One region of the Exiguobacterium sp. s70 genome, then DNA from elsewhere that is predicted to be linked to it. Evidence: riboswitches for the same ligand, from Rfam matches in the RefSeq annotation. Region 1 holds a riboswitch; the other holds the start of a gene.
What was found. Region 1 has a riboswitch for S-adenosylmethionine ahead of KNP84_RS08645 (Na+/H+ antiporter NhaC family protein). Riboswitches for the same ligand answer to the same signal wherever they lie in the genome.
Positions count from the first base shown of each region.

Region 1 (16,355 bases):
GTTTTACCGTCATCTCTTCGGCAACCGGTGACCAGACCCGCAACCGGATGAGGTCACTTTTAAACGTCACCCCGAGGTCTTTGCCGTGATATGCCATATGGTCTAAATCTACATTTGTCTGTTGATCGATAGTATGTTCCATCTCTTTCACTCCTTCACTACTTCAAATCTGCTATCATTATAACAAAACCCTTGTAAAGGATGGATGAAACATGGCAAAAGACAATTCTTTTGATATTGTGTCAGAAATGAACCTCGAAGAAGTGAAGAACGCGATTCAAATCGCCGAGAAAGAAATTTTGAACCGTTACGACTTTAAAGGTTCGAAGAGTGAGATGTCACTCGATAACGGCGACCTCGTCCTCGTCTCAGATGACGACTATAAACTCGAGCAATTGAAAGACGTCATGATCACGAAATTGATTAAACGTGGCGTACCGACGAAAAACCTTGATTATCAAAAAGTGGAACGTGCGCTCGGCGGCACAGTTCGTCAACGCGTCAAATTGAAGAGCGGCATCGATAAAGACGATGCAAAAAAAATTAACAACGCCATCAAAGAATCAAAACTGAAAGTGAAGTCACAAATTCAAGACGATCAAATCCGTGTGACAGCCAAGTCGCGCGATGACCTTCAAGCCGTTATGCAGCTCGTCCGTGAGCTCGAATTGTCCGTCGATGCCCAATTCACAAACTACCGATGAAACTCGCCATCATCAGTGACCCACATGGTTCGTTTGATGATTTGAAAGCCGTGCTCGAGTCGGTCCGCCGCGAGACGGAGCACATCCTTTGCCTCGGCGATCTGTACGAGTGTCATATCGGTAAGAAACGGCGCAACGAGCGCTTCCATGAAGTGTCCGATGTGGTGACGTACGACCCTGACTACGAGGCGCTCCTCACCTTCCCTAGCCTGCGCGGCAATCAAGAAGAGCGGATTGACGAAGTGCTCGTGGTCTCGCATCCGGTCAAGACACGAATCGCCTTATTACCGGAGCAGACGACGCTCGATGAGGCGCTATTCTTGCATGGACACCAAGTGAAATGGAGTCCGGACTGGGAACCGCTTGTCGAGAAAGGGAAGTATCCGCTCGTCTTTATCGGACACAGCCATATTCCGGGGATTTACCGGAAAGGCCGCTCGATTCCCTGGGAAATCGGACAGCCGTTCGTCCTAAAGAAAAAACGTTACGTCATCAACGTCGGCGCCGTCATCTTCGACCGGGAGTGGTGTCTGTATGACACGAAAGCTCGGACGGTAACGCGGATGAAAGCATAAGAGAAGGGACCCCACGAAACGGGTCCCTTTTGTCGTCCTTACATTTCTTCTGGAGCTTGAACACCGATCAAACGGAGTCCTTCCGTCAATACGATCGTCACCGCTTTGACGAGGGCGAGACGTGATTGTTTGCCTGCATCTTCTTCAAGGACACGGACATGACCGTAATACTTGTTGAATGCTTGCGCCAAATCGAGCACGTAACGGCTAATGATCGATGGTTCGCGGCGTTCGTGGGCACGTGTGATGACGTGCGGGAACGCGTTGAGCATCGTCACGACGCCCCACGTGTGGTCGTCGTTTGCGCCAGTGAACGTCGAGCCGTCATAGTTGCCTTTACGAAGGAGCGAGTTCGCACGCGCGTTCGTGTACTGCACGTACGGGCCCGTCTCACCTTCGAATTTGAGCATGCTATCGAGGTCGAACTCGATGTTGTTGATGCGTTCATTCTTCAAATCGTGGAAGATGACCGCGCCGACACCGACCATGCGTGCCACGTCGTCCGCGTTCGCAAGTTCCGGGTTCTTCTGAGCGATGTTCGCTTGTGCTTTCTCGATTGCTTCTTTGAGCACTTCCTCGAGCAAGACAATGCGACCTTTACGTGTCGACATCTTCTTCCCTTCTTGCAAAATCAAGCCGAACGGCACGTGATGCATGCCATCGACGAAGTCATAGCCGAGCTTGCGCAAGACTGAGAACAGTTGTTTGAAGTGAAGCGCCTGCTCACCGCCGACGACGTAGTTCGCCTGGACGAAGTTGTACGTCTCATGACGATAGACGGCAGCTGCCAAGTCGCGTGTCGCATAAAGCGTCGCGCCGTCTTTCTTTTTGATCAAGCATGGCGGTAAGTTCTCGTCCTCGAGTGAGACGACCATCGCCCCTTCACTTTCGACGAGAAGGTTTTTCTCTTCGAGCATGGCGACGACACGATCCATCTTGTCGTTATAGAACGCTTCCCCGTTAAAGCTGTCGAATTCGACACCGAGGAGGTCATATACTTTTTGGAACTCTTTGAGTGATTCTTCGCGGAACCACGTCCAAAGCTCAGTCGCTTCCTCGTTGCCGTCTTCGAGTTTCTTGAACCACGCACGGCCTTCGTCCTCAAGTTCCGGTTGTGTCTTCGCTTCTTCGTGGAAATGGACGTAAAGCTTCAAGAGCTCAGCAATCGGATGTGCCCGGACCGCTTCCTCGTCGCCCCATTTTTTATAGGCGACCATCAGTTTACCGAACTGTGTGCCCCAATCCCCGAGGTGGTTGATGCCGACGACGTCATAGCCGTTTTTACGGGCGATTTGGTTGATGGCATTCCCGATCACCGTTGAACGAAGGTGTCCCATCGAGAACGGTTTGGCGATGTTCGGTGACGAGAAATCGGTGACGATTGTCTCGTTGCGTGTCGCATGCGTCGCATAGTCCGCTTGTTCATCGAGCACCGTGTTGATGATTTCTTGTGAGACGACGTCACGGCTCAAGAAGACGTTCACATACGGGCCGGCCGCCTCGACTTTCGTGAACAACTCGTCGTTCAAGTCGTTTGCGATATCCGTCGCGATCATAACCGGGGCTTTACGATAGGCTTTCGCAAGTTGGAAACACGGGAAAGCAAGGTCCCCGTGTGCCTCATGTTTCGGTTTTTCAATCAATGCTTCAATCTGGTCGAGCGTCAACTCGTCCCCGATGACACGGGACAAGGCTTCCGCATATTTGCGTTCATAACTCATTCTAATTCCTCCTTATCATTTGTTCATAAAAAAAACGCCCTTTGCACAGATGCAAAGAGACGGGATGGCCCGCGGTACCACTCTTCTTGCCTGCTTGACGCAGACCGCTTTATCGGTGATAACGGGGGTCCCCCGGCTACGCCTACTCAAGTTCGGATAGCATCTCAAAAGTGCGTTTCGCGATGTTTGTCAGCCTAGGCTCTCACCAATCCCTAGGTCGCTTTGTTGACGGAACGATCGTTACTCTCTTTTTCATCGACTTTCGTCTATGTGGTTGAAAAGCAATTTCATTATAGAGGATATTTCATATAGACTCAATGCTAGAATTCCGCCATTATGATGGATAGGCAGGACTCAGGCGTGATTGTGCCGAATCTCCTACCATACATAATTGAATTTTTCCCACATAGGAGGGAACCATGAACCATTTCCGCAAGATGTCCGTCCTTGGTTGGAGTATTTGGAGTATGCTATTCGGTTTGACGCTCATCTTGTTCGCTACAGGCGTATTGAACATGCCGGCCATCGAGCCGTTACCGTTCATCTTGATCGCGTTGCTCGTCATTATTTTTCAAATGGACTCCATTGAACGGAAAGGCGTCTACTTTACCTTTTCAGAAAGTATCGTCTTAATTATTTTTTTATTCTTTGATTTTGAGACAGCGCTGTTCGTCAATCAGATTGGACTACTCGTCTTCCAGTTCGTCAACTTGAAACCGCGCGTCGCGCTTCGACGGTTCCGTTTTACGTATCCGTGGAATGCCATCACGTCATTTTTGGAAATCGCCATCCCGGCCAGTGTCTACTTGGCACTTGGTGGTGTGACCGGTCTCGGATTCTATTCCCAAGACTCGTTCCTTCCGCTTGCCGGTTTGATTATTGCCATCATTTTGAACACGGTCGTCCAAAAGTATCAAGTCGGCTGGTGGTTCCGCGTCGACATCCCGGTCCGTGACTTTTTAAGCATCGCGTTTTACACGTATATCGTCAGTCTCGTCTTCATTTTGGCGGCCTCGCTCTTCCGAGAGACGAACTTGCTCGTCGTCAGCAGTATCGCCGCCGCACTCACGTTCTTTATTAAGCGACTCATCATTCAAAAAGGTCGACAAGACGCCTTCAAATCGTTGATTGAACAATATGATGAAGCAAAAGAAGCCGTATCGCTATCGCAAAGCGAGGCACAAGCCATCGAAGTGTTCCTCAGTCAATGTGAGCGACTCAACGAGTACGATGAAGGGTACGTCGAGTTCAAACTGTTTGATCGCACACTTTACTTTGATTTGAAGACGCGCCAGCCGATCGATCGCCATGTCGTCTTTGAATTACTCGATGCAACCTATCCGAACGAAGCCTCGGTCGAGTACGAGATGCGCTTCGAATGGGACGCCCCGCTGTCGAACGAATTTAATGAAGACTATCATAGCTTCATCTCGGTCCGTTCCGAGGAAATCGAAGGAATCCGCACGTGGATTGTGATGACGGGCGAGCACGTCTATGGCTATCCGCCCATCATTCAACGCGAGATTGTCAAACTGCTCAAGTCGTTCAATCGGACGATCAGTCGTTGTCATGAACGCGACCGCCTCTATACCGAGAGCCGGACGGACAGCTTGACGCTGCTTGCCAATGCGCGGGCTTTTTATGAATACGGGATTCAACAGATCTCGGACGGCTCGATGTATCCGATTTCCGTCGCGATGCTCGATATCGACTTCTTCAAAAAAATCAATGACACGCACGGTCACCAAGTCGGAGACAGTGTGCTCCAAGAATTCGGTCGCCGCATTCGTCAAGTGCTCCGCACCGAAGACTTTGCCGCCCGTTACGGCGGTGAAGAGTTCATCTTGCTCTTAAACCGTTGTGATGTTGAGGCCGCCGTCGAGATCGCCGAGCGCATCCGCCAACAAATCGAGAACAAACCGTTCCACGTCGACGGAATCGATATACCCGTCACCGCTTCAATCGGTGTCGATACGATTCAGTCGTTCGGCGACAAACGTCTTGACGATACGATTCGTAACGCCGACCGCGCGCTCTACGTCGGCGGGAAATACGCCGGTCGCAACCGCGTCGCCCATTATAATTTCTTAACGACCTGACTCGCCCCCACGTTCATCGCGTGGGGGTTTGCTATTGACAAGCAGATTTGAAACAGGTACGTTAGGGAACGTGTCTTATAACTAAATATCACAACTTTTTTATCAAGAGAGACTGAGGGACTGGCCCGATGACGTCTCGGCAGCGGGTAACCTGTGCCAAATCCAGCGAGCGGTCTGCTCGAAAGATGAAAAAAGTGTTTCTTGTCGAGAGAGCCTTTTTTCAGAAGGCTCTCTTTTTATTTTTATGAATGAGGTGAATCGATTGGAACAACCAACAGCTAACAAATGGGCGCTCTTGCCCTTACTCGTCTTCCTCGTCTTCTTTATCGGGGCAGGCATCTACTATGACGACTTTTATAAATTCCCCGTCTTGATCGCGGCCTTGATTGCCGTCATCGTCGCGGCGATGATGACGAAAGGGAGCGTCACCCAGACGGTCGAACGCGTCGCCCAAGGTGCCGGGAACCCGAGCATCCTCATCATGGTGTTCATCTTCTTGCTCGCCGGTGCGTTTTCAAGCGTCGCCGAAGCAATCGGTGCGATTGACGCGACCGTCAATGCGGCATTGACGTTACTACCGCCCTCGCTCCTATTGAGCGGCCTATTCGTCATCGCAGCCTTCATCTCGATGGCGATGGGTACATCGACCGGGACGATTGCCGCACTGGCTCCGATCGCTCTCGGCATCCATGAGGAGAGCGGCGTCAATATCGCTATCGCGGCGGCAGCCGTCGTCGGGGGTGCCATGTTCGGGGATAACTTGTCGTTCATTTCAGACACGACGATCGCAGCCGTCCGCACCCAGCGGACGAACATGCGCGACAAGTTCCGGACCAACTTTTGGATCGTCTTGCCGGCAGCCGTCATCACAACGATTTTACTCGCTGCCCTATCGAGCGGAGAATCGACCATCGAGCCGGCGGCGTTTGAATGGTATAAGTTGATTCCGTATCTAGCGGTTATCGTGCTCGCTTTGACGGGAATGAACGTCATCCTTGTCTTGCTCGGCGGCATCGCCCTGACCGGCATCATCGGTCTATTGGATGGCAGTCTAGCCGTCACCACGTACGTCACCGCCATGGCGGACGGCATGATGGGCATGGCCGAGATTTCACTCCTGACATTGCTCATGGGTGGGCTCGTCGGACTCATCTCGCACAACGGCGGACTCACGTACTTGCGTGACGCGCTCACGTCCCGAATTAAAAGACGGGCCGGCGCGGAGTGGAGCATCGCCGGGCTCGTCAGTGCGACAAACGTCGCGACGGCGAACAACACGATTTCGATTCTCGTGGCTGGTCCGCTCGCCGCGAACATCGCCGACGATTATGACATCGAACGTAAAAAGTCTGCGAGTGTACTCGATATCTTCTCGTGTGGGGTCCAAGGTCTGTTGCCTTACGGGGCACAGCTTCTCATTGCGGCCGAACTGACGAACACAGCGTCGCCGGCGCTCGTGCCGTATATGTTCTATCCGTTCTTGTTGTTCATTTGCGGAGGATTGGCCATCGCCTTCAACTTCCCGCGTTTCAAAAAACGCGCTTAACGAAAACGACCTTGTGAAGCAGTCGCTTCACAAGGTCGTTTGTCGTTTCGCTTCAAGTTCACGTTTCAGCTGCTCGTTACGTTTTCTGAAGGCACGCCGTTTGAGCAGTTCTTCGAGTCCGCGGCTGATTACCCACAAAACGAACAGCAACAGGACGAGCATCGATAATCGGAACGGGCTTTGAATAAACTCTTCCCACTGGTCACCGATGACAGAGAAAATCAAGACGACGAGCAACTTCCCAAACCCGGCCGCCATAATGAACGTCCGGAGCGGCATTTGGATGAGGGCGAGTAAATACGTAATCAAACTGACCGGAATGAACGGGAGCGAGTAAAGAAACCCGAGCGAGACCGGACTCATATGATTGATGCGTTCGAGCCAATAGACGCCTTGTTTATGCCTCTCGAGCCATCGCGTCATCGGCTTTCGAAAGACGTAGCGAACAGCTGCAAACACAAGAATCGTCCCGAGCAAGCTTCCGACCCACGACAATAACGTCCCGAGCCAAAAACCGTACGTTGCTGCGTTCGCCGAGATGATGAGGACGAGCGGGAGAAATGGAAAGATGGCTTCCAGGAAAGGTGCCCCGAGTCCTGCCCAAGGTCCGCCCGGAAGTCCTTGTAGCCATTCAATCAAGTTTAAAATATATTGTTGGAGTGATGTCAGCATGTCAGTTTCCACCTTCAACTTTCGTTATTCCCTTTTTACCCGATTTCGCTCAGGAAGACGCATCCCCCTGCCCACCGCCGTAAAAAATTAAAAAGTATTTGCGAAATTCCGCTGTGATATCTATCATATAATATGGACTTGTGGTTGCAGGCAAGTCCGTTCGTCGAACGACACAACCCAACGTTCGTTTTCCTGCAAAAAACTGAACACAGGGGAGTAACACACATGGAAACAAAACCAATGCGGGTCTTGCTGTACTATAAGTACGTCAATATCGAAGACCCAGAAACGCTCACACAAGAGCACCTCAAGTATTGCAAGGACCTCGGTATCAAAGGACGCATCTTGATTTCTTCCGAAGGAATCAACGGGACGTGCTCTGGGACTTGGGAACAGACCGAGCAGTACATGAACGACTTGAAAGCGAACCCGCTATTCAGCGACATCGAGTTCAAAATCGATGAAGTCGAAGAGCATGCGTTCTCGAAAATTTTTGTCCGTCATAAGAAAGAGCTTGTGACGTGGCGCTTTGATGGTGAGTTCGACGTGCCTAAACAGCACGGTGCATACCTCGAACCGGCAGAATGGAAAGAGATGATGAATCGCGACGATGTCGTCATCCTCGACGTTCGTAACAACTACGAGTACGATCTTGGTCACTTTAAAAACGCGATCAAAATCGATGTAGAGGCTTCTCGTTACATGCCAGATTGGCTCGAAGAGAACAAGGACCTCTACGAAGGGAAAACGTTACTCACGTACTGTACCGGAGGCGTCCGTTGCGAGAAATTTACCGCATATATGCGTGACCAAGGTCACGACAACATTTTCCACCTTAAAGGCGGCGTCGCCATGTACGGCAAAGACGAAGCCACGAAAGGCGAAGACTGGGAAGGTGAGCTTTACGTCTTTGACGAGCGCATCAACGTCCCGGTCAACACGGTCAACCCGTCCGTTGTTTCGGAGTGCATGCACTGCGGAACGAAGACGGTCCGCTACGTTAATTGTGCCAACCCGGTGTGTAATGCCCAACACTTCTGTTGTGAAGAGTGTGAACCGAAACAAATGCGTTCATGCTCGAAAGAGTGCCAGGAGCATCCACGTAACCGCTATATCATCGAGAATATCGCGGACAAACTTCAGGAGACTGAAGGCGTCGTCGGGTAACAAAAATCGACCAGAAAGCACTTCGAGCCTACGCTCGAGGTGCTTTTTTGACAGAAACTTTACGTCTAGCCAATGACAGAATCGGGTATAGTGTAGATACCATTGTCAGACAGGAAGTGAATCGATTGCTCTTTAACGAACCTTTACTCGCCGCCTTGCTCGCTTGGTTCATCGCACAAGCAGCCAAGCTCGTAACCGAACTCATTAAAACACGAGATTTTGAATTAGAAATCATGTTTGCCTCGGGTGGGATGCCAAGTTCCCACTCTTCGACCGTCGTCGCCTTAGCGACCGTCATCGGTCGAATCGAAGGGCTCGATTCCAGCATGTTCGCGCTCGCCTTGATTTTTGCGACGATCGTCATGTACGATGCGACCGGCGTTCGTCAGGCGGTCGGATTCCAGGCCCGCTTGTTGAACGACTACTTCAAAGGAATCAAGCACGAGACGCCCATCTTAAATGAGCTGGTCGGTCATACCCCGTTCCAAGTCATCGTCGGGGCTTTACTCGGTCTCGTGGTCGGACTGTTTTTCCCAATTTAATGTGAATGATGCAGGCATGTCGTTCCCCCCTTCTAAAAACTCACCATCTTTTTGTGAACTTTCACAACAGAGACGGTATAGTGAGAGAGAGGAGGAATCGACATGCCTTTTTTGCAGAAATCTTATGAGTCGCTCGATACGCTCGCCGAAGCAATCGGACAAGCGATTCGGGCCCCCATCACGATTGAAAATCGACACCATCAGTTGCTGGCCTATAGCACCCACCCCGACTCGACCGACCCGGCACGAATCGCGACGATTATCGGCCGCCGTGTCCCGGAAGCGGTCATCGAGGACTTGTGGGAAAGTGGAATCCTTCAAGAAGTGATCGACCGCGACGAACCGGTCGTCATCCCGGCCCGAATGGCCGTCGGTCTCGGTGAGCGGGCGGCCGTCGTCATCAAGCAACAAGGGGATGTGCTCGGTTATATTTGGAGCCTGGCCCGAACGACGCCGTTTTCAGAACAGGAACTCACCGTCCTACAAGAAGGGGCAACCATCGCCAAAAAATTGCTGATGACCATCGCGATGCACGAACGACGCATCGACGCCGAATTGGAACGCTTCTTTTTAGAAGTGCTGGCCACTCCCGTCTTATCGCCATCCCACCGCGATCGCTTGAATGAGCTCGCACCGATTGCCGTCGCCAGCCGCCTCACCGTGATTGAATGTGCCCAGCCGGTCACCCCGCAACTGGCGGAACGACTGTTTTATGTATTGGCGACCCAGCAAGCGATTGAAGTCGTCCTGCACGCGATCGATGGCCAGCAGTTACTCGTCTGGCATTATATGAAATCGGACTTGGCCGAGGAAGAAACGGCGCTCTTGCAGTGGGCCGACCGCTTTGAAACGCAGCTCCGAGACAAGTTCATTGAAGCGGAGCCGCGCCTTGGCATCAGTCGACGCTTTTTTGAGAGCGACATGCTCTATGCGGCGATGGAAGAAGCACGACGCGTCACGTCGCTTCGCCGAAAGTTCCCGTATGAGCTTGCGACATCGCGCACGTTCGAACAGATCGGAATTTATCAGCTCGTACCCGATTTGGCCCGACGCATCGGGCTTCGTCTCGAGACGCATCCGACCATCGAGCGCCTACAGGCGTATGACGTCACGCATCATACCGAGCTCGTCACGACGCTCGAATGGTATTTCTATTTTGATGGGAACGTCAAGCGTGTCGCCGCTCATCTTCACATCCATCCGAACACCGTGCTCTACCGGATTCGGCGGATTGAAGAACTGACGAACATCACACAAGTCTCGCTCCCTGAACGGGCCGCCGTTTATCTCGCCATTAAGGCCGGTCAATACCGCCAAGACGATTAACGCCTACTTTGTGTTTTTTCACAAAGTGGGCGTTATCACTTTTAGAATCCATGCTAAAGACAGCGTTTTCGGATGGGTCTATACTAGAGGTGTGAACAAATTGTGTCAGTAGAGAAAGGGGAACTTTACATGAAAATCGGGGTATTGAAAGAGATTAAAAACAACGAAAACCGCGTCGCCTTGACGCCGATGGGTGCAGCTGTATTAACTGAACTTGGACACGAGGTCCTCGTCGAGACGGAAGCGGGCGTCGGTAGCGGCTTCACAAATATGGAGTATGTCGATGCGGGGGCAACCATCGTCGACACCGCTGCGGACGTTTGGGGAAACGTGGAATTGGCGTTGAAAGTAAAGGAACCGCAACCATCGGAATATCGTTATTTCCGTCCTGACTTGACCCTCTTCACTTATTTGCATTTGGCGGCCGAACCAGAACTTACGAAAGCACTCGTCGATTCCGGTGTGACGGCCATCGCCTATGAGACGGTCGAGATCGACCGCACATTGCCGCTCCTCACACCGATGAGCGAAGTGGCCGGACGGATGGCTGCTCAAATCGGCGCCCAAATCCTTGAAAAACCGCACGGTGGAAAAGGGATTCTCTTGTCTGGCCTGCCAGGCGTACCACGTGCGAACGTCACCGTCATCGGGGGCGGTGTCGTCGGGATGAATGCCGCCCGCATCGCGATTGGTCTTGGTGCCAACGTCACGATTATGGACATCAGCCCGGCTCGCCTGCGCCAAATCGATGATCAGTTCGGCAACACAATCAACACACTCATCTCAAACAGCTACAATATCGCCAAACAAGTCGCTGAAAGTGACCTTGTCATCGGTGCCGTCCTCATTCCAGGCGCGAAAGCACCGAAGCTCGTCACGAAAGAAATGGTCCAACAGATGTCACCAGGTTCGGTCATCGTCGATGTCGCCATCGACCAAGGCGGAATCTGCGAAACCATCGACCATATCACGACGCATGACGCGCCGACGTACGAGCGTTACGGGGTTCAACACTATGCCGTCGCCAACATGCCAGGTGCTGTCCCACGCACGTCGACACTCGGTTTGACGAACGCCACGATGCCGTATATCGTCGAGTGCGCACAAAAAGGGATTTTCCCGGCACTCCGCGAGAACGCAGCCTTGCTTAAAGGATTGAACGTCATCGACGGGACGGTCACGTATGAAGCCGTCGCCCGCGACCTCGGCTACACGTTCGTCGCTCCAGCCGAAGCCATCACGAAGCAACTACAAGCGTAAACGTAAATCCGCCAGCAACGATGCTGGCGGATTTTTTGTTGTTCTCGTCCCATTCAAAAACGCTCGAACCGATCGGTTCGAGCGTTTTTGTGCTTATGCGTTCTCGACGGCGATGTCCTCACCGATGATTTTCACTTCTGGTTCAAGCTCAATCTCGAACTTCTCCTTCACCGTCGCCTGGACGTGTCGGATGAGCGAGATGTACTCAGTCGCTGTCGCTTCATCGATATTGACGATGAATCCGGCATGTTTGAGTGAGACTTCCGCTCCACCGATCCGCTTCCCTTGCAGGCCACAGTCTTGAATCAATTTGCCGGCGAAGTAGCCCGGTGGTCGTTTGAAGACGCTACCGCATGATGGATACTCGAGCGGTTGCTTCGACTCGCGCTTGTACGTCAAGTCGTCCATGACGTCTTTGATCGCTTCATAGCCGAGCGGTTCGAGTTCAAACGTCGCTTCGAGCACAATCAACCCGTCTTTCGAAATCCGGCTCGTCCGGTAGTCGAGATCGAGTTCGTCTTTCGTAAGTGTCATGAGCTGCCCTTCAGGCGACAATACGACCGCACTCGTGATAACGTCTTTCGTTTCTCCACCGTAGGCGCCTGCGTTCATATACACCGCGCCACCGACCGTTCCCGGGATGCCACAGGCAAATTCTAAGCCAGATAACTCTTCGGTCAACGCTTGACGTGAGACGTCGATGATGGCCGCACCGGCTTGGGCGATCAGTTGATTCCCGTCTCGACGAATCGTTTTCAGTTCGTTCAAGTTTAAGACGATGCCACGAAGGCCTCCGTCACGGACAATCAAGTTCGACCCGAACCCGAGAATCATGAATGGGACGCTCTCGCGATGGGCGAGCTCAAGCACGGCTTGAACTTCTTCATACGTGTGCGGGGCCACGAAATAATCGGCCTGCCCACCTAATTTTGTATACGTGTGTGCCGACAGCGGCTCATCTTGCTTCACGCGATCGGCCGGAATGATAGTGAGTAGTTGATTTAAAAAGCTCATGCGTTGCCTCAATCCTTTACGTTCAATTTTAAAGCATGCCTCGGTTCGTCAAGAGAGAGGCAGGCACGTCACTGAATGATTTCAGTACGAAACACAGTATACAAATCTTTGACAGGGGTGACAAGCAACGTTTTCTTTACAATGAAGGAATTGGTTTATAACAATAATGATGTAGCAACGGCAACGACGATAGGAATTGTAAAGTTATCCCAATCTCGATACGAAATTGCTTCTGTGAGTGTGGCAATGATTGAAATAATGAATCCATATGTTACCACTTGCCAAAGTGGAATATCATCCCACAAAAATAATAAAAAGAGAACGGCATACGAGCTGAGGAACATGGCCATGCTACCTTGGAACGAGCGCTTCTGTCCGTATAAATCATAGGTCACTGTCCCGTACTTCCGACCGATGAGCGCGGCCAGGCCATCGCCCCACGCCAAGACGAGCGATCCTGCCAAAAAGGCGAGCGGCTCTGATTCAAAGAAGAAGAACAGGATGACGAGCAAGGCGATCGGATAATAGACGGTGCCGAGCGATTTACGTTCCGTCTGATGAACCGGTGACGGACTCTTATAAAGAAGGAACGCGTTCGCGAACGTGAAAAAGACGAGCGGCACGGCGGCGACGTACCAAGTTTCCATTAACCAAACTGCAAGCAGCGACCAATGGCCGACCGCGATATGTACACTTTTACGAATTGTCTCATCCGTCCAGCCGAGGCGTTTGCCAATCTGTTCAAGACCGACGAGAAACACCAGGACAATGACGATGGACAGGATGGAACTGACCCATTCATTCATCTTTGAACCACCTTTATCTACATTTTTTTGTACGTTTTCATTATACCTTAATCGAGCGATAGCCTAGCTTCCTTTTCAAACATTTGGTAGAATGAGGTCAAATGACTGTATAGCCAACGAACGAAGGCGGCTATAGAAAGGATGCCTGTATGCGCGACGCAATTTCGATTCAAACTTTGGCTGATTGCCTTCACTATATGCGGGTTGGCGACGTTGACCGGGCCATCTCGCTCTTTCCCGAGGACGTGCGCGAGCATTTCCCGAAAGAGCTTCGCAAAATCCACTTGTTTCATATTGAAAAGAACGGACTGTCAATCAATCAAATCGTCGCTTTGGCGAACACGTTGACCGGAGAACATTTATCCGCGACCACGATTCAAAACTGGACGAAGCGAGAAGTCCGCAAAATCATCGGGGTCCCCCGGGTCGGAAAGAAATACTCGCTCCAACAAGCGGCTATCATTTATTTGCTGGATGATTTGAAGCACTTGTTCTCACTTGAAGAGACGAGTTCTCTCCTCGCACTCATCTTCAACAATCCTGACCGCGACGAGGACGACCTCATCTCGCCCATTGACTTTTATCGTCTCTATGCCGAGTACGCCAAGTCGACGAGCCCGATCGAGCTCCTCGACACGCGTGCGAAGCGCTCGATTGAAAAGATGGGGGTCACCCACCCGAACATCTTGCACGTCCTCAAACTCTGTCTATACGCCCATCGCGTGACGACACTCGAGATCGAGGCGAAACACTATTTGAACCGCTTCATTTGATCTTCGTCGAATGAGGCTTTTTTTTAGAAAAAAAACACCAGTCGCAGTGACTGGTGTTCGTCATATTGGTTACACCGATACCGCGATTGGCATCCGTGATTTGACTGTCAACGTTTTAAGGACAGACAACAACTCGAACATCGAGAGTTGGTCGGCCTCTTTCGTCAGGCAGAAGCAATCATCGTCTTGTTTGCGGAGTTCCGCCACAAGCTTACCTGCTTTGTCTCGAACGCTGAACTTGTAACGCTCGACATCGTATTGAATCGTATAGAGACCGCGTTCGTAGACGTTGTACTCACACTTTTTCCCGAATAACGAGAATTTGTCCTTCAACTGACCAATCGCTTGTCCATCGTGGTTCATGACGACCCACTTCTGACAGTTCGGGATATACTTCCCGTGAGCGATTTGACGGCCTGACAAGTTGTGCACTTGAACACTGCCCTCCGCGTCGCGGTGAACAGATCCGATCGCATCATTTGTCTCGTCATAAATGGTCGCTTCTCCTTGCGTAAAGACGCAACCTTTTACATAAATTAATTTGCGCACCGCTTTTCCTCCTAATACGTTCCAACCGTTGATTTGTGTGTGTTTGGTTGGTATTTCTATGAAACCCCCAAATTGGTACTGCGCGTCGCTTTTTCTCGTTTCAGCGACTACATATTTCATATGACGAAGATGATTATTGCACCTATTCGTGAAAAAGACAACCCCTTTTTCTTCGACACAATCCGCCATTCTGTCAAACTTGTGAACACGCCTGATATTATCGCTTGAAACCGGCCTGTTTCAACATCTCTTCGAGCTCCGTTCTTGCAATCAGACGAACTTGATTTGGCTCCGCCAATTCGTATGCACTATCGGTATAAAATGAGTTCGTCACGACCCAACCTTCGTTCACCCCATAGTATGGAACGGAGGCTGCGACTTGTTGGACTGCCTCAAGCCCGACCGCTTTTTCATAGCGCTTCGCTTGGACCGCGATTGACCATCCGTCCTCCGCTTCAAGGAGCAGATCCGCCCCGAAGTCACGCGACGCCGGCGTCACCGTCACCGTGTAACCGAGTGCGGTGAACACTTCTTCTAAAAATAACTCAAATTCACGACCGTCCATCCGATCGATGCGGTGAATCGTCGACAGACGCATACGCCAGATGAGCCAGAGCAGGCCGATTCCTAAACACGCGACGATACTCCATATCGGCGCATCTCCCCACCATAATCCGATGGCGATCAACAAGCTGAGCCCCATTCCCTTCACATCTATCGTCCTCTCTATCTGTTCTTGTCTTCACTTTACCGTTTGGAGGCAGGAAAACAAAGGGGGAGCTGTCGAATGTATTGAAGATGTACCCGTGTGACATACAGAAGGAGGGATCATCGTTAATGGAGAACCGAGGACATCTCCAAAACGAATTGCTGCACGCCTTGCCTTACGGTGTAGCGTTAATCATGACGGACGGGACAATCGTCCAAGCGAACCGGCCGTTTTTAGAGCAATTCCCTGAAGACTTACAAACGAGAACAAACATCTTTCATATGGTCAACCAATCACCGATTACGATGGAGCTATCGAGACGAATGGAGCAAGGCTTGCCTTGGACGTACGAGATGCCGACAATTCGCATCCACGCCATCCCGAACGGTGACGTCTATATCTTATCGATTGAACCTCTCCCGCTCGATACGCGGGTGACCGTCCAACATAACGCTTTCGAAGCGATGATGCACACCGAACTCGACATGGCGATGGTTATGACCGATGCCAATCTGTTAATCAATCGCTTCAATAAAGGGGCGACCGAGCTGTTCGGTTACGAGCCGCATGAAGTACTTTACGAAATGACCCCGTTCGGTCTATTCGAGTCGCGCGAGCTGAGCGAGAAACGGACCCATTATCAAGACGAGACAGAGCGGTTGTTGTCATTCGAACAGATGCTGCGTGTGGCACTAGACCGTGGCGACCGTGAATGGAAGTTCCAACGAAAAGACCGGACCCATTTCGTTGGAAAACTGTTCATGCATCCGGTCTACGAACAAGCTCGCGTCATCGGCTTTTTCTTTTTCGTTTTCGATGTCAGTCCTGAAATCGCCTTGAAAGGCGAATTGCTGCATAAAGAACAACGGTATCGCATGTTCGCCGAATCGGT
Region 1 is NZ_JACSLV010000003.1:39,433-55,787, forward strand. It holds gene pulA (type I pullulanase) at 1-142, opposite strand, end outside; gene KNP84_RS08625 (YajQ family cyclic di-GMP-binding protein) at 213-704, shown strand; gene KNP84_RS08630 (metallophosphoesterase family protein) at 701-1,279, shown strand; gene argS (arginine--tRNA ligase) at 1,318-3,000, opposite strand; T-box leader at 3,053-3,265, opposite strand; gene KNP84_RS08640 (GGDEF domain-containing protein) at 3,420-5,099, shown strand; SAM riboswitch class I at 5,196-5,291, shown strand; gene KNP84_RS08645 (Na+/H+ antiporter NhaC family protein) at 5,344-6,645, shown strand; gene KNP84_RS08650 (TVP38/TMEM64 family protein) at 6,673-7,317, opposite strand; gene trhO (oxygen-dependent tRNA uridine(34) hydroxylase TrhO) at 7,543-8,484, shown strand; gene KNP84_RS08660 (divergent PAP2 family protein) at 8,601-9,026, shown strand; gene KNP84_RS08665 (PucR family transcriptional regulator) at 9,129-10,352, shown strand; gene ald (alanine dehydrogenase) at 10,482-11,612, shown strand; gene murB (UDP-N-acetylmuramate dehydrogenase) at 11,706-12,626, opposite strand; gene KNP84_RS08680 (diacylglycerol/polyprenol kinase family protein) at 12,782-13,432, opposite strand; gene KNP84_RS08685 (DUF1836 domain-containing protein) at 13,582-14,205, shown strand; gene KNP84_RS08690 (LURP-one-related family protein) at 14,275-14,754, opposite strand; gene KNP84_RS08695 (restriction endonuclease) at 14,972-15,457, opposite strand; gene KNP84_RS08700 (PAS domain-containing sensor histidine kinase) at 15,592-16,355, shown strand, end outside.

Region 2 (16,355 bases), on a different contig from region 1:
AAGAAGAATGTCCTTGTCAGGGCACAAGAAAAAAGTGCCAGGCTATAGTAGCATGGCACTCCGAGTGTTAAATCCGTTCTGTCTTCAAGATGTGTTCCATTTCCTCGAACTCGTTCGTGATCGTCGTGCTCGGTGGCGGTGTCAGCAAACTGACGACATAAATGGCGAGGCTCGACAAGAAGAAGGCTGGAATCATCTCATATAGCTCGCCGAAGGTCCCGAACCAATCGGCAGCAACGTTTTTCCAGACGATGACGATGAACGCACCGGTCAACATCCCGGCCAGCGCGCCTTGACGCGTCGTCCGTTTCCAGAACAGGCTGAACAGGATGAGTGGACCGAACGATGAGCCGAATCCGGCCCAGGCATATCCGACCAAGTTCAAAATCGTGTCATCCGCCCCGAACGCGAGCCAAATCGAAATGAGCGAGACGAGGATGACGGTAATCCGTCCGACCATGACGAGTTCGCGGTCGCCGGCGTCTTTGCGGAAGAACTTCTGATAGAAATCGGTCGTCGCCGCACTCGATGAGACGAGGAGCTGTGACGAGATCGTCGACATGATGGCTGCAAGCAAGGCTGCGAGCAACACACCGGTGATGAGATCAACGAACAACAAATCAGATAGATTGATGAATATATTTTCCGGATTGTCGATTTCTAGCCCACGCTGAGTATAGTAGGCGAGTCCGAACAATCCGGTCGCCATGGCCCCGACGACGGTGAACAACATCCACGAGATGCCGATGCGTCGTGCCTTCTTGATGTCTTGCAACTTCTCGATGGCCATAAAACGGACGATGATGTGTGGTTGCCCGAAATAACCGAGACCCCAAGCGAAGAGCGAGACGATGCCGATAAGCGACTGTCCTGTCAATGGGTCAAGTAGCGCCTCATCGATATCACCGATTGTCTGGAACGCGGCGCTCACCCCGTCAGTCGCCGTGATGGCGATAGCCGGTACAAGGATGAGGGCGAACAACATGATGAGTCCTTGGACAAAGTCGGTCCAACTGACGGCCAAGAAGCCGCCAATGAACGTATACAAAATGATAATCGAAGCCAAAATCAAGACACCGGTCCCGAAATTGATATCAAAGACCGCTTCAAACAAGCGACCGCCGGCCACGAACCCGCTCGTGGCGTAGAGCGTGAAGAAGACGAGTGTGACGGCCGCAGAGAATGTCCGCAGCGTCCCACGCGAATCCTTAAAACGTTTCTCAAAGAAATCTGGTATCGTGATGGCATCCTCTGACAAATAAGAATAAGTCCGTAAACGAGGTGCGACGAGCAACCAGTTCAAGTAAGCACCGATCGTCAACCCGATGACGATCCATCCGCTCGAGAGTCCGGTCGCGAACATCGCCCCCGGCAAGCCCATCAATAGCCAACCACTCATATCGGAAGCACCGGCCGACAAAGCCGCTACGGCCGGACCAAGGCCGCGTCCTCCGAGCATATAGTCGCCGATGCTCTCAGTCCGCCGATAGGCGATGACACCGAGTAACACCATGAGCGCCATATACACTGTAATCGAAATCAATACACCGTTCATACAACATCCCCCTCATTCATAATGAAAACGCTTTCAAAATCTATGGATTGCACCATGACAAAATTTTGTCACAAAAATGAATGAAGTGCACGATTTTGTTTAGGGATTGACCAAATAATCAAATTATTTGGCGAAGCAAGAGGTGAGATGGTCGTTGATGAGGCCCGTCGCTTGCAGGTGGGCATAGACGGTCGTCGGTCCCAAAAATTTGAAACCGCGGCGCTTCAAGTCTTTGCTCACTTGGTGGGACAGTTCGGTCGTGGCTGGGATGTCGTCGGTCGATGCCCACTCGTTGTGAATCACCGTGTTGTCGACGAATGACCAAATGTAGGCATCGAACGACCCGAACTCTTGTTGAATCTCGATGAATCGCTTGGCGTTGTTGATGGATGCCTCGATTTTACGACGGTTTCGGACGAGACCAGGATTGGTCATCAATCGTTCCACATCCGTCTCGTCGAACGAGGCGACGGTCACGACATCAAAATTGGCATAGGCGTCCCGATAATTTTCGCGTTTCCGTAAGATGGTGATCCAGCTGAGTCCAGCCTGGGCGCTCTCGAGCGTCAAACATTCGAAATGCTTTACATCATCATGGACGGGCTTGCCCCATTCTTCATCGTGATAACGAACGTACAACGGGTCGGTGCCGCACCATGGGCAACGCGTTATTTCAGTCATGTCATGTCCTCACTTTCCTTCTAATGCTTCATTTTAACATGTTGCGACGGTTTTTGACCGGACGTGACGGGTATAGTAGGAACTATTGGAGGGTGAAGCAAATGAGAGACTGGATGATCCAGGTCATTGAACAGTTCGGTTATTTTGGTATCGCGTTCATGATCTTCATTGAGAACGTGTTCCCACCGATTCCTTCGGAGGTCGTGCTCTTATTCGGCGGTTTTTTCGCCGTGAAGACCGATTTGATCGTCCCGCTCGTCATCTTCGCAGCGACGGCAGGCGCCATCCTAGGAGCGGTCCTATTGTACGGCATCGGACTGTATCTAGACGTCGAGCAGATTGAGAAGTGGACGAAACGGTACGGAAAATGGATTCGACTCGACATCGCCGACGTGCACCGTGCCGACGCCTGGTTCGATAAATACGGGGGATGGATGGTGTTCTTCGGCCGCTTGATGCCCGTCGTCAGGAGTTTGATTTCCATCCCGGCCGGTATGTCGAATATGCCGTTCTTGAAATTTTTGTTGCTCAGTACAGCGGGGACGGTGATTTGGAATACGATCCTCATCTATATCGGCATCCGCGTCGGCGAGAATTGGGAGTCGATTTTGAGCTATTTAGATGTATATTCGTATGTCATTTACGGTATTTTGCTAATCGGAGTCATCGCCTTTTTCATCTGGCGCAAAAAGCGGAAGAAGAAACAAGCCAAACAAGCCTCTTCATTTTAAACGACAAGGACCGATCTTCGTGTGAAGATCGGTCCTGTGTATCTTATATTATTTGTTTGAATCATCCTTGTTCTCATCAGGTAAAACTTTTTCCAGTTTTTCTTCCGTCTTAGCGGCTAAAATTTCAGAGAAGCGGAACAAGACGATTCCGATGATGGCCGAGACGAAAATATATAGTCCGACGAACAAGTTGATCGCCCCGTTTGATAAGGCGGTGAAGAGAATCGAGAACTCCCCGCGTGGAGCGAGCGAGAAACCGGCCTCGTTGGCCTGAACTCTTGTCAGGCCATACATGCGGCCGCCGACGCGGCCGACAATCCATTTCGATAAGACGCCCCAGACGATCAAGACGAAGAAGAGCGTGTTGACGATGACGCCTTGTTCCAGGTTGATCGAAATCCCGAACGAGATGAAGAAGATTGGCAAAAACAAGTCGCGGACGGGGACCGTCAACCGTTTCAACGGGCGGACATCGTGAATGCCTGCGAGCATGATGCCGGCGATGAACGCCCCGAGAATCTCGGACAGTCCGAACACCATCCCGATTCCGGCGAAAAAGAGAATCAAGCCAATCAGGCCGATGCTCGCATCGTCTTGCCGCAGCAGATGTTTGGCGATTTTCGGTTGTTTCTTGACGAAACGCGATCCGATAAAGAGTAACACACCGAAGATGAGGAAGCCGGCGAACACTTTCCCGATATCAGACACCTCGATCGGCTCATCTTGGATGATGAACGGGGCGACGGTCAAGATGAGCGGGGCGAAGATATCTTCAAAAATGAGAAGCGCCAAGACGAACTCTTTCACATCTTCATGTTTATCTGCATGCCGCTCAAGCATACGCGCGGAAATCGACGAGCTCGTCGCAAACAAGACGGCACCGATTAAAAAAGACTGGGAAAAATCGAGTCCGAACAATAGGGCAATCCCAATCGTGACCCCAAAAGCGAGCACGATGTCCAGGACACCTGCCTTCCACACCAGCTTGAGACGCTTCATCAACTCTCCGAGCGGAAACTTCAAACCGAGTAAAAAGAATAACAGGATAATCCCGATTTCGCCGGCGATTTTAAAGACCTCGTTTCCGCCCCAGAAGAAGCCGACGGCGACGCCGATGGCGATAAAGGCAAGAATACTTGGAAAGAACAATCGTTCGATGATCAGACTGAGTACGGAGATGACGGCTAGCGCTAGACCGAGCAGGACGATCATATTCAGTTCCATACGTCACCTCCTATATAGGGAACGCGTACCCGTCGACGAATTATTCTCGATTCCATTGGTATTCCATCCCGACCGATTCCGGGCGCGAATAGTCAAAGCCGAATTGACGGTACAGTCCGTCGGCCGGGATATCCGCAATCAGGCTGATGATGGCCGTCTCGTCGGCTTCATGTAAAATCCAGTCCATTAACTGCTCCACGATCAATTTTCCGAGCCCGAGCCCCTGACAATCCGGGTCGACGACGATATCGACAAGGTGGAACACCATTCCGCCGTCGCCGACGACGCGGCCCATCCCGACCATGTGATCATCTTTATATAGACAGACGCCATATAACGTATTGGCCAGTCCTTTCACCGTCCCCGAGTCGGAACGTTTCGGCATCCCGGCGATGACGCGAAGGCGCTGATGTTCCTCCGGTGTCGGTGTCTCGATTCGTACTTCCACTTCATTGACCATATCGCTACTTCCTCTCTGTGCATAGGTTAAAATTATTTTCCCGCTATATTGAATCGGTAAACCTTGATTTCCACTTCATGTTATTCAGATAATGAAGACATGATTGACAGAAAGGGACGTGTCCATATGATAGAAGGTCAAACCATTTTACCCGCCTTACGCGATATGCGGGACCTCGAGAAGTTTGTGACGGGACCGTTCCGTGTCGGTGTGTTGCTCGAAGTGCACGTCGCCCGGCTCGATGCCGTGTTTCAATTATTGGCGGCCCACGACAAACACGTCTTCGTTCATCTTGACTTGATTCAAGGCTTGAAGGCAGATGAATATGCGACCGAGTATATTTGTCAGACGTATCGTCCGTACGGTATCATCTCGACGAAAGGCAGCGTCATTTTAAAAGCGAAGCAAAAACAAGTCAAAACGGTCCAGCGCCTGTTTTTAATCGATTCGAGCTCGCTTGAGCGTAGCTATCGCCTCATTAAACGGACGCAACCGGACTATATTGAAGTGTTGCCGGGCCTCGTCCCGAAATATATTAGGGCCGTGAAAGCGGAGACGGGAATCCCAGTCTTCGCCGGTGGATTGATTTCGTCGACTGAAGAAGTCGAGGCCGCCCTCGAAGCTGGTGCGACGGTCGTGACGACGTCTGACCAACGACTCTGGACGAACGGGTAGGACTCGTTTCTATCGAATCCGGGTATGTGAGTCTCCAGGAGGGATGTATATGAAACAGATTATGATTATCACTGGCGTCAGCCAAGGCATCGGCTATGAATTGGCACGTCATTTTCGCGACACGTATCACGTCATCGGACTCGATAAAGGGGACGACCCACAGTTGGATGGCGTGACATTCCATGAGATGGATTTGGGTGACCATGAGGCGATCGCTCGCGTGTTCGCCGACATTCAGCGCCAAGTCGGTGTTGCCCATGTACTCATCAACAACGGTGGCGTCTCATCACTCGTCAAACCGATGACCGAACTTGACGTCGAGACGTTCAAACAAGTGATTGATGTCAACCTGGTCGGAACGTTCGCTTGTGCCAAAGCGTTCTTGACGTTGAACGAGGGAGCCGGATACGGGCGCATCATCAATCTGGCCTCTACGCGCTCGCTTCAAAACGAACCCGATTGGGAAGCGTATGGCGCGTCAAAAGGTGGCATCGTGTCATTGACCCAATCGATGGCGGTCTCGCTCGCGGAGCGTCCGATTACGGTGAATGCGATCAGTCCCGGCTGGATTCACACCTCGGACGAGTCGCTCCGTGACATCGATCATGCGCAACATCCGTCGGGCCGGGTCGGCAAACCGGACGATATCGTCCGCGCAGTCGCTTATTTGATTGATGAACAGAACGATTTCGTCAACGGGCAAAACCTCGTCGTCGACGGCGGGATGACGAAGAAGATGATTTATGAGCCGTAAACGAAAAAATGGGACCATTACCCTATGTTTTAACACGCGAAATGAGTAGATGGGACTAGGCATGGGTAAAGGATGGGGACGCTCTATGAACCCATCGAAGGAGGAATCGCCGTGCACCAGTTGATTGAAGAGGCGCTCCGATTCGCGGCCGTCCGGCACGACGGACAGTTTCGAAAAGGAACGAATATTCCCTACGTGACCCATCCCGTCGCCGTGTCCATGTTGCTCGTCGAAGACCGGCAACCGGTCCCGGTCGTGGCCGCCGGCCTGCTCCATGATTTGCTTGAAGACACGTTGACGACCCCCGAAGAGATCGAGGAACGGTTCGGAAGTGAAGTGAGACGACTCGTTGAAGCGGTGTCCGAACCCGGGAAGCACCTTTCATGGGAAGAACGGAAACGGATGACGATTCAGCACGTGCAGACGATGCAGTACGATGAAGTGGCGCTCTTGGCGGCGGACAAGATACATAATCTTCGTTCGATTCGACTCGACGTTGAGTCTGCCGGTAAACAAGTATGGGATCGCTTCAGACGCCCACTCCGCGACCAGTCGTGGTACTATCACGAGTTGCTCCAAGCGTTCAAACCGTTCAGTCAGACGACGACGCTCATCGAGTCGTTCGAGACCGAGCTGAATTTGTTGTTTTATGGGATCTCCGACGAACGGTCCGACAAGCTCGGGAAATTGTTCAATGTCATTCAGCATGGCTTCCATGAAGAGGACTGGCTCCAAGAGACGTCGACGCTCTGTCAGACCGCCTATGAGTTGAATGAGACGATGCGCGAAGGCTATCGACAAGGCACGGACGTCAATCAACCGGAGCTTGATGGCTTGTCCGCACAATTGAAAAAAGCAGGGCTATGGGAACGTTTACCGCTCCCGATGCTCCAAGCGATTGATGAACTGTCCTACCGGACGGCGATGCCAGTCGATGACGTCGTCGCCCATTTAAGGTTCAATTGATTGTCAAATGACCTTCAACGTGATATATTCGTCGTGAACATAAGAGGGGGAGTAGCGACCACAACCGTGGTCGGTGGGTCGTCATTACGGTGCAATGCACTCGGTCCACCGAGCTTCTTACCAAGTCCGCAAGACCTTTTTATGGATGCTTTTTTGGCGTCCATAAAGAGGTCTTTTTGAATTCATGAAAAAGGGGAGACTTATTCAAATGGTATTTATTTATTTCATCTTGGCCGCAGCCATCACCGTTTACGCTGCCATGAAACTCTCGACTTACGCTGACGTCATCAGTGAGAAGTCGACGATGAGCGGGATGCTCGTCGGGACGGTATTGCTGGCCGGTGCGACATCGCTGCCGGAAGTGACGACGAGCGTCTCGGCCGTCATGATCAACAACCCGGATATCGCCATCGGGAACATGCTCGGATCGAACTTGTTCAACATTTTCATCTTGGCGATGTTCGATCTCTTCTATCGTCAGAAACGCTTGTTCAATGAAGCGAGCCGAGATCATCTCTATACGGCCGGTCTCGGGCTCATGTTGACGCTCGTCACGATGATTGCTCTCATCGTGCGCATCGATTTCACGGTTCTCGGCATCGGAATCGACGCCTTATTGATCGCGGCATTGTACGGGATTGGGATTTACTATATCGGAAAACGTCCGCAACAACCTGCCGTCGAGCGTGAGGCTGCCCACGAGACGGTACAAGAAGTCGGCGCGAGTGCGACGAGCTCGATCACGGTCAAACGTGCAGTCATCGGCTTCATCATCGCCGCGCTCGTCATCATGGCGGCCGGAACGGCGCTATCGGTGTTAGGTGATCAAATCGCCGTCGTCACCGGCCTCGGTTCGAGCTTCGTCGGCAGCTTCTTGATTGCCGCGACGACCTCGCTCCCGGAAGCAGTGGCTGTCTTCGTCGCCTTGAAGCTTGGAAACGTCAACTTGGCGTTCGGTTCGATTTTGGGGAGCAACATCTTCAACATGCTCATCATCGCCATGTCTGACGTATTTTACCAAAACGGCTCGATTTTGGCCGACGTAGCTGCGTCTCACTTGGTGACGGCAATCGGAATCACGATTTTGTCGGTGTTGGTCATGTACACGCTTCTTCGCAAAGATGTGACGTCGAAACTGCGTTACATCTTGCCATCGGCGCTTGTCGTGCTCGTCTACTTTGCTTCGTCTTACTTCATCTTCATCGGTTAATCTGGCACGGTGTCCTCCGAGACACCGTGTTTTTTTGTTTACCGCGGTCCGAGGAATCACTTTTCATCGTCTTGGGTATAGAAGGAGGGAAGGAGGGGTGGCGATGCAAATGCATTCCGTAGAACGTTTAGATGAGTATGTCGTTTTAATCCCAGCCTATAATCCGGATCAAGCGCTCGTCACACTTGTGCGCGAGCTGAAAGAGACGGGATTTGTCCATGTCATCGTCGTGAACGATGGGAGTGTCGAGACATCCCAAACTGTCTTCGATGAGGTCGGGAAGTGGGTGACGACTGTTCTCGTCCATGAATGGAATCAAGGCAAGGGTGCGGCGTTGAAGACGGGGATTCGTCACGTCGTCGAACGATTCCCCGGTACGCATGGTGTCATCACCGTCGATGCGGACGGACAACATCTGCCGGAGGATGTAAAAAGCTTGTATGAAGCAGGGGTTCAACGGCCGCACCATCTGGTCATGGGCTGTCGTGATTTTTCTGGTGCGCATATTCCGTTCCGAAGCCGATTCGGGAACCAGATGACACGTGGTGTCATGCTCGTCGGCAGCGGGCTTCGACTGAAAGACACCCAGACCGGTCTGCGGGCCGTTCCGTTGCGCTATGCGGAACAGTTGCTCGACGTGCCCGGGAACCGCTATGAGTTCGAGATGAACATGTTGACGTTCACGAAACGTTGGCAAGTCCCGATTCAACAGATTCCGATTCAAACCGTGTATGTGGCCGAGAACGCCTCATCCCATTTTCGCCCGGTCATCGACTCGATTCTGATTTATCGCATGTTTTTAGCCTATTCGTTATCCTCGGTCGCCTCATTTTTATTAGATATCGGCGCCTATGCCTTGTTCATTTTTTTATTGAATCCGTGGTTTGAGACGACCCATGTCTTGATTGCGACGGTATTGGCCCGCATCATCTCGTCCTTATTCAATTACGTGGTGAATCGAAAAGTCGTATTCGACTCGAAAGCGAGACGGGCGATGCCGAAATACTTCGGTCTCGTCGGCTTGCAGATGGCGTTGTCGGCCGGTCTCGTCTATGTATTGTTCCTGTTGTTTCGGGACGGGGAAGTGTGGATTAAAGTGCTCGTCGACAGCCTTTTGTTCGTCGTCAGTTATTACGTCCAAAAAAGATGGATCTTTAAACGGTGACAGGCCAAGACGATTGTCTTGGCCTGTCTGGCATGCTTATGGGTCAATAGGCGAGCTTCCCGAGCTTGACCGATGTATAGCGGTGCAGTTCACGCGGGTCATGAATCCCGGTCTTCTGCATCATATCGCGCATAAGCAACGCGCAGACACGGGCATCTTCAGCCGCATCGTGATGGATGAACGGGACGTTCAAATATTCCGCCATCGTGTTCAGCTTGTGATTCGGCAGTCCAGGATACAGTTTTCGCGACAGCTTGACGGTACAGCCGTACTCGATCGTCGGAAACGTATATAAATCATATTTGGCGATCGCTTTCTTGAAAGCGCCCATATCGAATGAGGCGTTGTGCGCCATGACGAGGTCGACATCCCGCAGCGTCGGATAGAGCTGTTCAAGCACCTCGGGTAAGGCTGGGGCGTCCCAGACGTCGCTCGGCCGGATGCCGTGGACGCGGATATTGCCTGCGTCAAAGTCTTCTTCTGGATTGACGAGTAGTTGGTTCGTCTCGATGATTTCACCGTCGACGAGTAGGCTCCAGCCGACAGAGCAGATGCTGCGACTATCGCGGTTGGCCGTCTCGACGTCGATGGCAAGAATTGAATGTGACATAATCGGTCCCTTTCTCATAAAACAAGTATAAAAAAAGTCTAACATATCGTTAGACTAAAAAGCGATTATGCGGCCACGAGGTTGCGACACGCCTCGGCACAGCGGAGACACGCTTCGGAACAACGTTGGCAATGGTCATGCAAATGGCGGCCACATTCGACGGCGCACGTGTCGCACACCTGGGCGCAGAGTGCAGCAATCGGTTTGGTGAAAGCCGAATCGGTCTCGAGCGCGTTCAAGGCGAGCGCACACACTTCCGAACATTCTTTCGTCAGCCGGATACACTCGGCGACCATCAATAAATCCTCTTCTTGTAAACATTTTGAGAAACAGTGATTGCTTGCCCGCATACAGTCGATGACGGCTAAAATGGTCTCTTCGACAGAGGCACGATCCATAGTAAGTCCCCCTTAGAATAATGATGTCTTACAATCATTACCCGCTACCAGGTGACTTAAACCGGGCGGAGACGCAAAAAAGTCACCCCTCAAATGAGTGGTGACTTCCATAATGGAGCATAGCGGGCTCGAACCGCTGACCTCCACGCTGCCAGCGTGGCGCTCTCCCAGCTGAGCTAATGCCCCGTTCGAAAATTATTATATCATCCTAGTAAAACATTTGGCAATGGGTATTTTTAAATTTTTTTGAACAAAGTTTAATCGAGCGTAAACGTGGGAAAATCATGGGTAATGTTATTCTACGAAAGCAGGTGTTATCTATGGAAATGATTTTACTCGCACTCTTACCTGCCTTGATGTGGGGGAGTATCCCACTCATCGTCTCGAAAGTCGGCGGCAAGCCGATTCAACAGTTAATCGGGACGACGATTGGGGCGATGGTGATGGCGGTCATCATCGCACTCGTCTTCAATCCGGAGTTCACGACGCTCGCAATCGTGACCGGCTTCATCTCTGGTGTGTTCTGGGCACTCGGGCAATATTTACAGTTCCAGTCGTTTCAAATTTTAAGTGTATCGAAAGCGATGCCGATCAGCACTGGGATGCAACTCGTCGGGACGTCGTTGTTCGGGGTCATCGTGCTCGGAGATTGGAAGACGACGACCGAGTTGTGGCTCGGCTTTTCTGCGCTCGTGTTGATTATCATCGGGGCGGCACTGACGTCATACCAACAACAAAAAGATGGCGATAGCAGCGGCGCCTTGAAGAAAGGTTTGCTCGTCCTGCTCGTGTCGAGTATCGGTTATGTGACGTATGCCGTCCTGACGAACTATTTCGAGGTCGACGGCATCACGGCCATCTTGCCGCAATCGGTCGGGATGTTCATCGCGGCGCTATTGTTCAGCCTGCGTGAGAAAGATGTGAAGAAGTTCGACCCGAAGACGTTCAAAAACATTTTGGCCGGTCTCGCTTGGGGGATCGGGAACTTCGGGCTGTTCGTGTCAAGCGGTGAGGTCGGCATCGCGACGTCGTTCGCCTTGTCCCAATTGAACGTCGTCGTGGCGACGCTCGGCGGGATTTATCTATTGAAAGAAGAGAAGACGACGAAAGAACGGGTCTTCGTCTTTATGGGAATCGGGCTCATCGTCGTGGCCGGATTCATGCTCGGGATTGCCAAGAGCTAAAAAGACGGGTCAGACGACCCGTCTTTTGTTTACCAGGCTTGCTCGATGAATGCGTCGCGCCCAGATTTCTTCCGGTCCTCTTTATAGTGGGCCGGATTTTTTTTATGGAAGTCTTGATGATATTCCTCGGCCGGATAGAACGTGTCGGCCGGTAGAATCTTCGTGACAATCGGCTGTTTGAAGCGTCCGCTCGCCGCGAGCGCGTCGCGACTCTGTTCTGCTTTCACGCGTTGGTCTTCCGTATGATAGAAGATGGCCGGCGCATATTGGCTGCCGCGGTCTTGGAACTGGCCGCCGTCATCGGTCGGGTCGGTTTGAATCCAATATAGTTCGAGCAGTCGTTCATAAGCGAATAGCGTCGGGTCGAACGTGATCTCGACGACCTCATAGTGTCCCGTCGTCCCTGTTTTCACTTGTTCATACGTCGGGTCATCGACGTGACCTCCCGTATAACCGGATACGATTGACTCGATGCCAGGTTGTTCCTCGAACGGCGTCACCATGCACCAAAAACAGCCGCCTGCGAATGTTGCTTTTTCCATTAGTAATTCCCCCTCGATCAATTTCCAAAAAAAAGCGCTCATGTCATCGACATGAGCGCTCTGTCATATCGGCCAAGGCAAACTGCCTTGCTGGAAGTAGCACCTTGCCGAAGCAGGTTGCTGTGAAGTCATAGAGCCAGGTCTCTCGTTCACTCGAGATATCGATATGTAGTTGGTGAGAGCATCATACCATCAGATTTGAAGCGGCGTCAACGGTTTGGTTTGCGTCGAAGTTGGACCAAGGTGGTGCCGAGAATCAAGATGACGAGGACGATGGAGAGCGGTAGCGTATACGGAGCGTCCCCGGCATATAGCTGTAAGAAGAACAAGGCAAAGACGGACAATAAGACGAGTACGTACGAACGGTTCATAGTAACCTCCCTTTTCTTTCAGTGTACCAAGTTACATATTCGTTGGCGAACGAAAACAGGAAATCATGTGGCGATAGCGAATACCATCGAGTGACCAAAGGAGGAATCTATATGACTGAACCAAACACATGTTTCGAACTCGATATCGAGACCGCCCATCGCGGATATAAAGAAGGAACGTTCACGGCGCGTGACGTGACGGCCTATTATTTGACTCGAATCGCCCAGTTGAACGATAAGCTGAGAGCGGTCATTCAAGTGAACCCGGACGCCTTGTTCGAGGCCGAGGCGGCGGATCGCGCCTATCAACGAGGTGAGCGATTACCGTTGCTCGGCATCCCGGTGCTGATCAAAGACAATGTTGAGACGGCGGGATTGATGAAGACGACGGCCGGGGCCGTCGCCCTCGCGCATCACTTCGCCGGCCGGGACGCCCATCTCGTCCAAAGCTTGCGCGCGAGCGGGGCCATCATCCTCGGGAAAGCGAACTTGTCCGAATGGGCCAACTTTTTGACCGAGGGCATGCCGAACGGCTGGAGTGGGGTCGGTGGCCAGACGCTCAATCCATATGGGGACAAGCTCGATGTCGGAGGGTCGAGTTCAGGTTCGGCGTCAGCGGTCGCGGCCAACTTGACGTTGCTTGCCGTCGGCAGCGAGACGAGCGGCTCGATTATTCACCCGAGCGTCCATAACGGAATCGTTGGCATCAAACCGACCGTCGGGTTGATTAGCCGCAGCGGCATCATTCCGATCTCCCGGTCGCAGGACACGGCCGGCCCTATGGCACGGACACTCCGGGATGCGGTGCTCGCCCTTGAGACGATGGTCGGGGAAGATCCCGCTGACCCAGCAACGACGCATCTTCCGGCCGGTCCGCCTTACCGGACTTGTCTTGATGAGCGGCAAGCAGTCGGGATGCGTGTCGGCGTCGTCAAGACCGATTTGTCTGAAGAAGAGCAGGTGCTCTACGACGAAGCGATCGCATTGCTGAAACAGAGCGGCATCGAGGTCGTCACCGTCGAACTGCCGTCGAAAGCAGGGCTCGACCAAGGGGATATCCTGTATCATGAGTTCAAGCTCGGAATCGAGGCGTATCTCGCCTCGACGAAGCTCCCGTATGAGACGTTGTCGGATTTGATTAACTGGAACAACAGTCATCCGGAGACGATTCCGCACGGACAGAAGACGTTCGAGAAAGCGAACGAACAATCGGGTCGCTTGATTGAGGACGCCTATTTGATGCGCCGCCTCGACGACGTCTATCACGCCAAGACGGACGGCATCGACCGATTGTTGGCCGAGCAGGAACTTCATGCGCTCGTCTTGCCGCATGACCACAATTATGACATGGCGGCGAAAGCCGGCCATCCGACCGTCACGATCCCGTATCGCTTGAAGGCGAGCGGGGCCCCGTTCGGTCTATCGTTCACCGGGACGAGCTATGCCGAACGCGACTTGATTCGTCTCGCCTATGCGTTCGAGCGTCACGTGACACGTCCCGTCCCACCGTTATAAGAACGTTGCACCGGTCGTCCACGTCCGCTACAATGGTACGTATGCGGATTGAAGAAAGGACAGATAGCAATGAAACCATCTATATACGGGCTGACATTTGATCAGCTGACGGAAGCGTGCGTCTCTTGGGGATACAGCGCCTTCCACGCTAGACAAATCTGGGACTCGCTCTATATCGACCGAGTCAAACACATCGAGGAGATCTCGGTACGGGCCGAGGTACGTGAGGCGCTCGCCGCCGAATACGTCATCTCGACGCAAGACCTGTTCGTCAAACAAGAAGCGGGCGACGGTACGGTCAAATTTTTACTTAAATTGCATGATGGACACTATATCGAGACGGTGCTCATGCGTCACAAATACGGACGTTCGGTCTGTGTGACGACGCAAGTCGGCTGCAACATCGGCTGTAGCTTCTGTGCGAGCGGTCTCTTGAAGAAGACGCGCGATTTGACGGCCGGCGAAGTCGTCGAACAGATCATGACCGTGCAACATTATTTGGACGAGGTCGGGGAAGGTGCCCGCGTCAGTCATATCGTCGTCATGGGAATCGGGGAACCGTTCGATAACTTCGATAACTTGGTCGATTTCCTCCGTGTCGTCAAAGACGAACGCGGACTCGCCATCGCACCGCGTAAAATCAACGTGTCGACGAGCGGTCTCGCCGACAAGATTTACAAATTCGCGGACCTCGATCTTCGCATCAATTTGGCGCTGTCACTCCACGCCCCGAACGATGCGTTGCGGACGCAAATCATGAAAATCAACCGGGCGTTCCCGCTCGACAAGCTCATGCCGGCCATCCGTTATTACGTCGAGAAGACGAACAAACGCATCACGTTCGAATATATTCTCTTATCGAAAGTGAACGATTTGCCGGAGCACGCCGAGGAACTCGCCGACTTGATTGACGATATTAAAGACAAGTCATACGTCAACTTGATTCCGTACAATCCGGTCAACGAGCATATTCAGTATGAGCGGAGCACGTCTGAGGACATCATGGCGTTTTATGACGTCTTGAAGAAGCGGGGCATCAATACCGGTGTCCGTCTCGAGCACGGGACTGATATCGATGCGGCCTGTGGCCAGTTGCGCAGCAAGCATATGAATGTCGAAGGCGCAAAATGACAGAGACTCCTTGAATCTCATGATTCAAGGAGTTTTTTTGTCTTCTGCCCTAGAAGGATGCCGGCCCGGTTCAATATTTTTCTTCCGAGCGGTTGCTATTTTGGGAAATGTTGAATAGAGATTGCCCCCTCAGGGAATAGTCACTTGAAATCAATGTAGAGAGTGGAGGCAATTCAATGGAGACAGTAAACGCTGCGTTATGGATTCGAGTTCGAAATACGCTTGGGGAAGGCCCGTGTTGGGATGCGGAACTGAAACGCTTCTATTGGGTCGATATCGAGGGACATACACTTTGGTGGTACGATGAGAAGGAAGATGAATTGTCGTCGTTCGATATGGGACAACAGATCGGGTTCGCGGTCCCGAAAGTGACGGACGGCGTCGTCGTCGGCTTGAAAGACGGGATTTATGAGTGGGACGAGACGTCAAAAGAGCTCGATAAAATCGTCGAACTCGACGACCCGGAAGGAAAGCTCCGCTTCAATGACGGCAAAGCCGACCCGTACGGACGCATCTTCGCCGGCACGCTCCATCTTGAAGACGAGGCGGAACAAGCGACGCTATACCGCCTGAATCGCGACGGCACGACCGAGGTCATGTTGAGCGAGTTGACATTATCGAACGGACTGACATGGTCACCCGACCATTCGACGTTCTATCATATCGATACACCGACCGAGACGGTCCGTAAATACGCCTTTGACTTGAAGACGGGGACGCTCGGCGAAGGGGAGGCTATCATCGATTTTACCGTCGAGGAAGGATTCCCGGACGGCATGACGTCCGATGAGGAAGGGTTCTTATGGATTGCACACTTTGCCGGCGGCCGTGTCTCGCGCTGGAACCCGAAGACGGGTGAAAAAGTGCTCGAAGTGCTCGTGCCGGCCCCGAACGTCACGTCGTGTTGTTTTGTCGGCGACGACTTGAACCAACTCGCCATCACGACGGCTCGTGAAGGGATGGATGACGAGGCACTCAAAGCCCATCCGGACGCAGGGTCGGTCTTTAAAATTGATACAGACGTGAAAGGGATGCCGCTCTATCGGTTTGGACGATAAGGAGGTAAAGAGATGGTGAAGCGATTGCTCGTTCGTGCAGGCATCGGTTTGGCACTCGCGGCAGTGGCCCGGGTCGGGATCCAAAAACTATTGGATGCGAACCGGGAAGACGACCACACGTATTT
Region 2 is NZ_JACSLV010000004.1:93,202-109,556, forward strand. It holds gene putP (sodium/proline symporter PutP) at 68-1,555, opposite strand; gene KNP84_RS10685 (DNA-3-methyladenine glycosylase I) at 1,679-2,236, opposite strand; gene KNP84_RS10690 (DedA family protein) at 2,338-2,967, shown strand; gene KNP84_RS10695 (cation:proton antiporter) at 3,016-4,191, opposite strand; gene KNP84_RS10700 (GNAT family N-acetyltransferase) at 4,232-4,651, opposite strand; gene KNP84_RS10705 (glycerol-3-phosphate responsive antiterminator) at 4,778-5,326, shown strand; gene KNP84_RS10710 (SDR family NAD(P)-dependent oxidoreductase) at 5,376-6,080, shown strand; gene KNP84_RS10715 (HD domain-containing protein) at 6,153-7,046, shown strand; gene KNP84_RS10720 (sodium:calcium antiporter) at 7,255-8,256, shown strand; gene KNP84_RS10725 (bifunctional glycosyltransferase family 2/GtrA family protein) at 8,360-9,421, shown strand; gene KNP84_RS10730 (3'-5' exonuclease) at 9,465-10,031, opposite strand; gene KNP84_RS10735 (four-helix bundle copper-binding protein) at 10,097-10,429, opposite strand; tRNA gene KNP84_RS10740 (tRNA-Ala) at 10,543-10,615, opposite strand; gene KNP84_RS10745 (GRP family sugar transporter) at 10,750-11,613, shown strand; gene msrA (peptide-methionine (S)-S-oxide reductase MsrA) at 11,643-12,155, opposite strand; SAM riboswitch class I at 12,219-12,320, opposite strand; gene KNP84_RS10755 (hypothetical protein) at 12,365-12,526, opposite strand; gene KNP84_RS10760 (amidase family protein) at 12,638-14,041, shown strand; gene rlmN (dual-specificity RNA methyltransferase RlmN) at 14,111-15,172, shown strand; gene KNP84_RS10770 (SMP-30/gluconolactonase/LRE family protein) at 15,349-16,230, shown strand; gene KNP84_RS10775 (hypothetical protein) at 16,243-16,355, shown strand, end outside.
Region 2: another riboswitch for S-adenosylmethionine. It lies ahead of msrA (peptide-methionine (S)-S-oxide reductase MsrA); the one in region 1 lies ahead of KNP84_RS08645 (Na+/H+ antiporter NhaC family protein).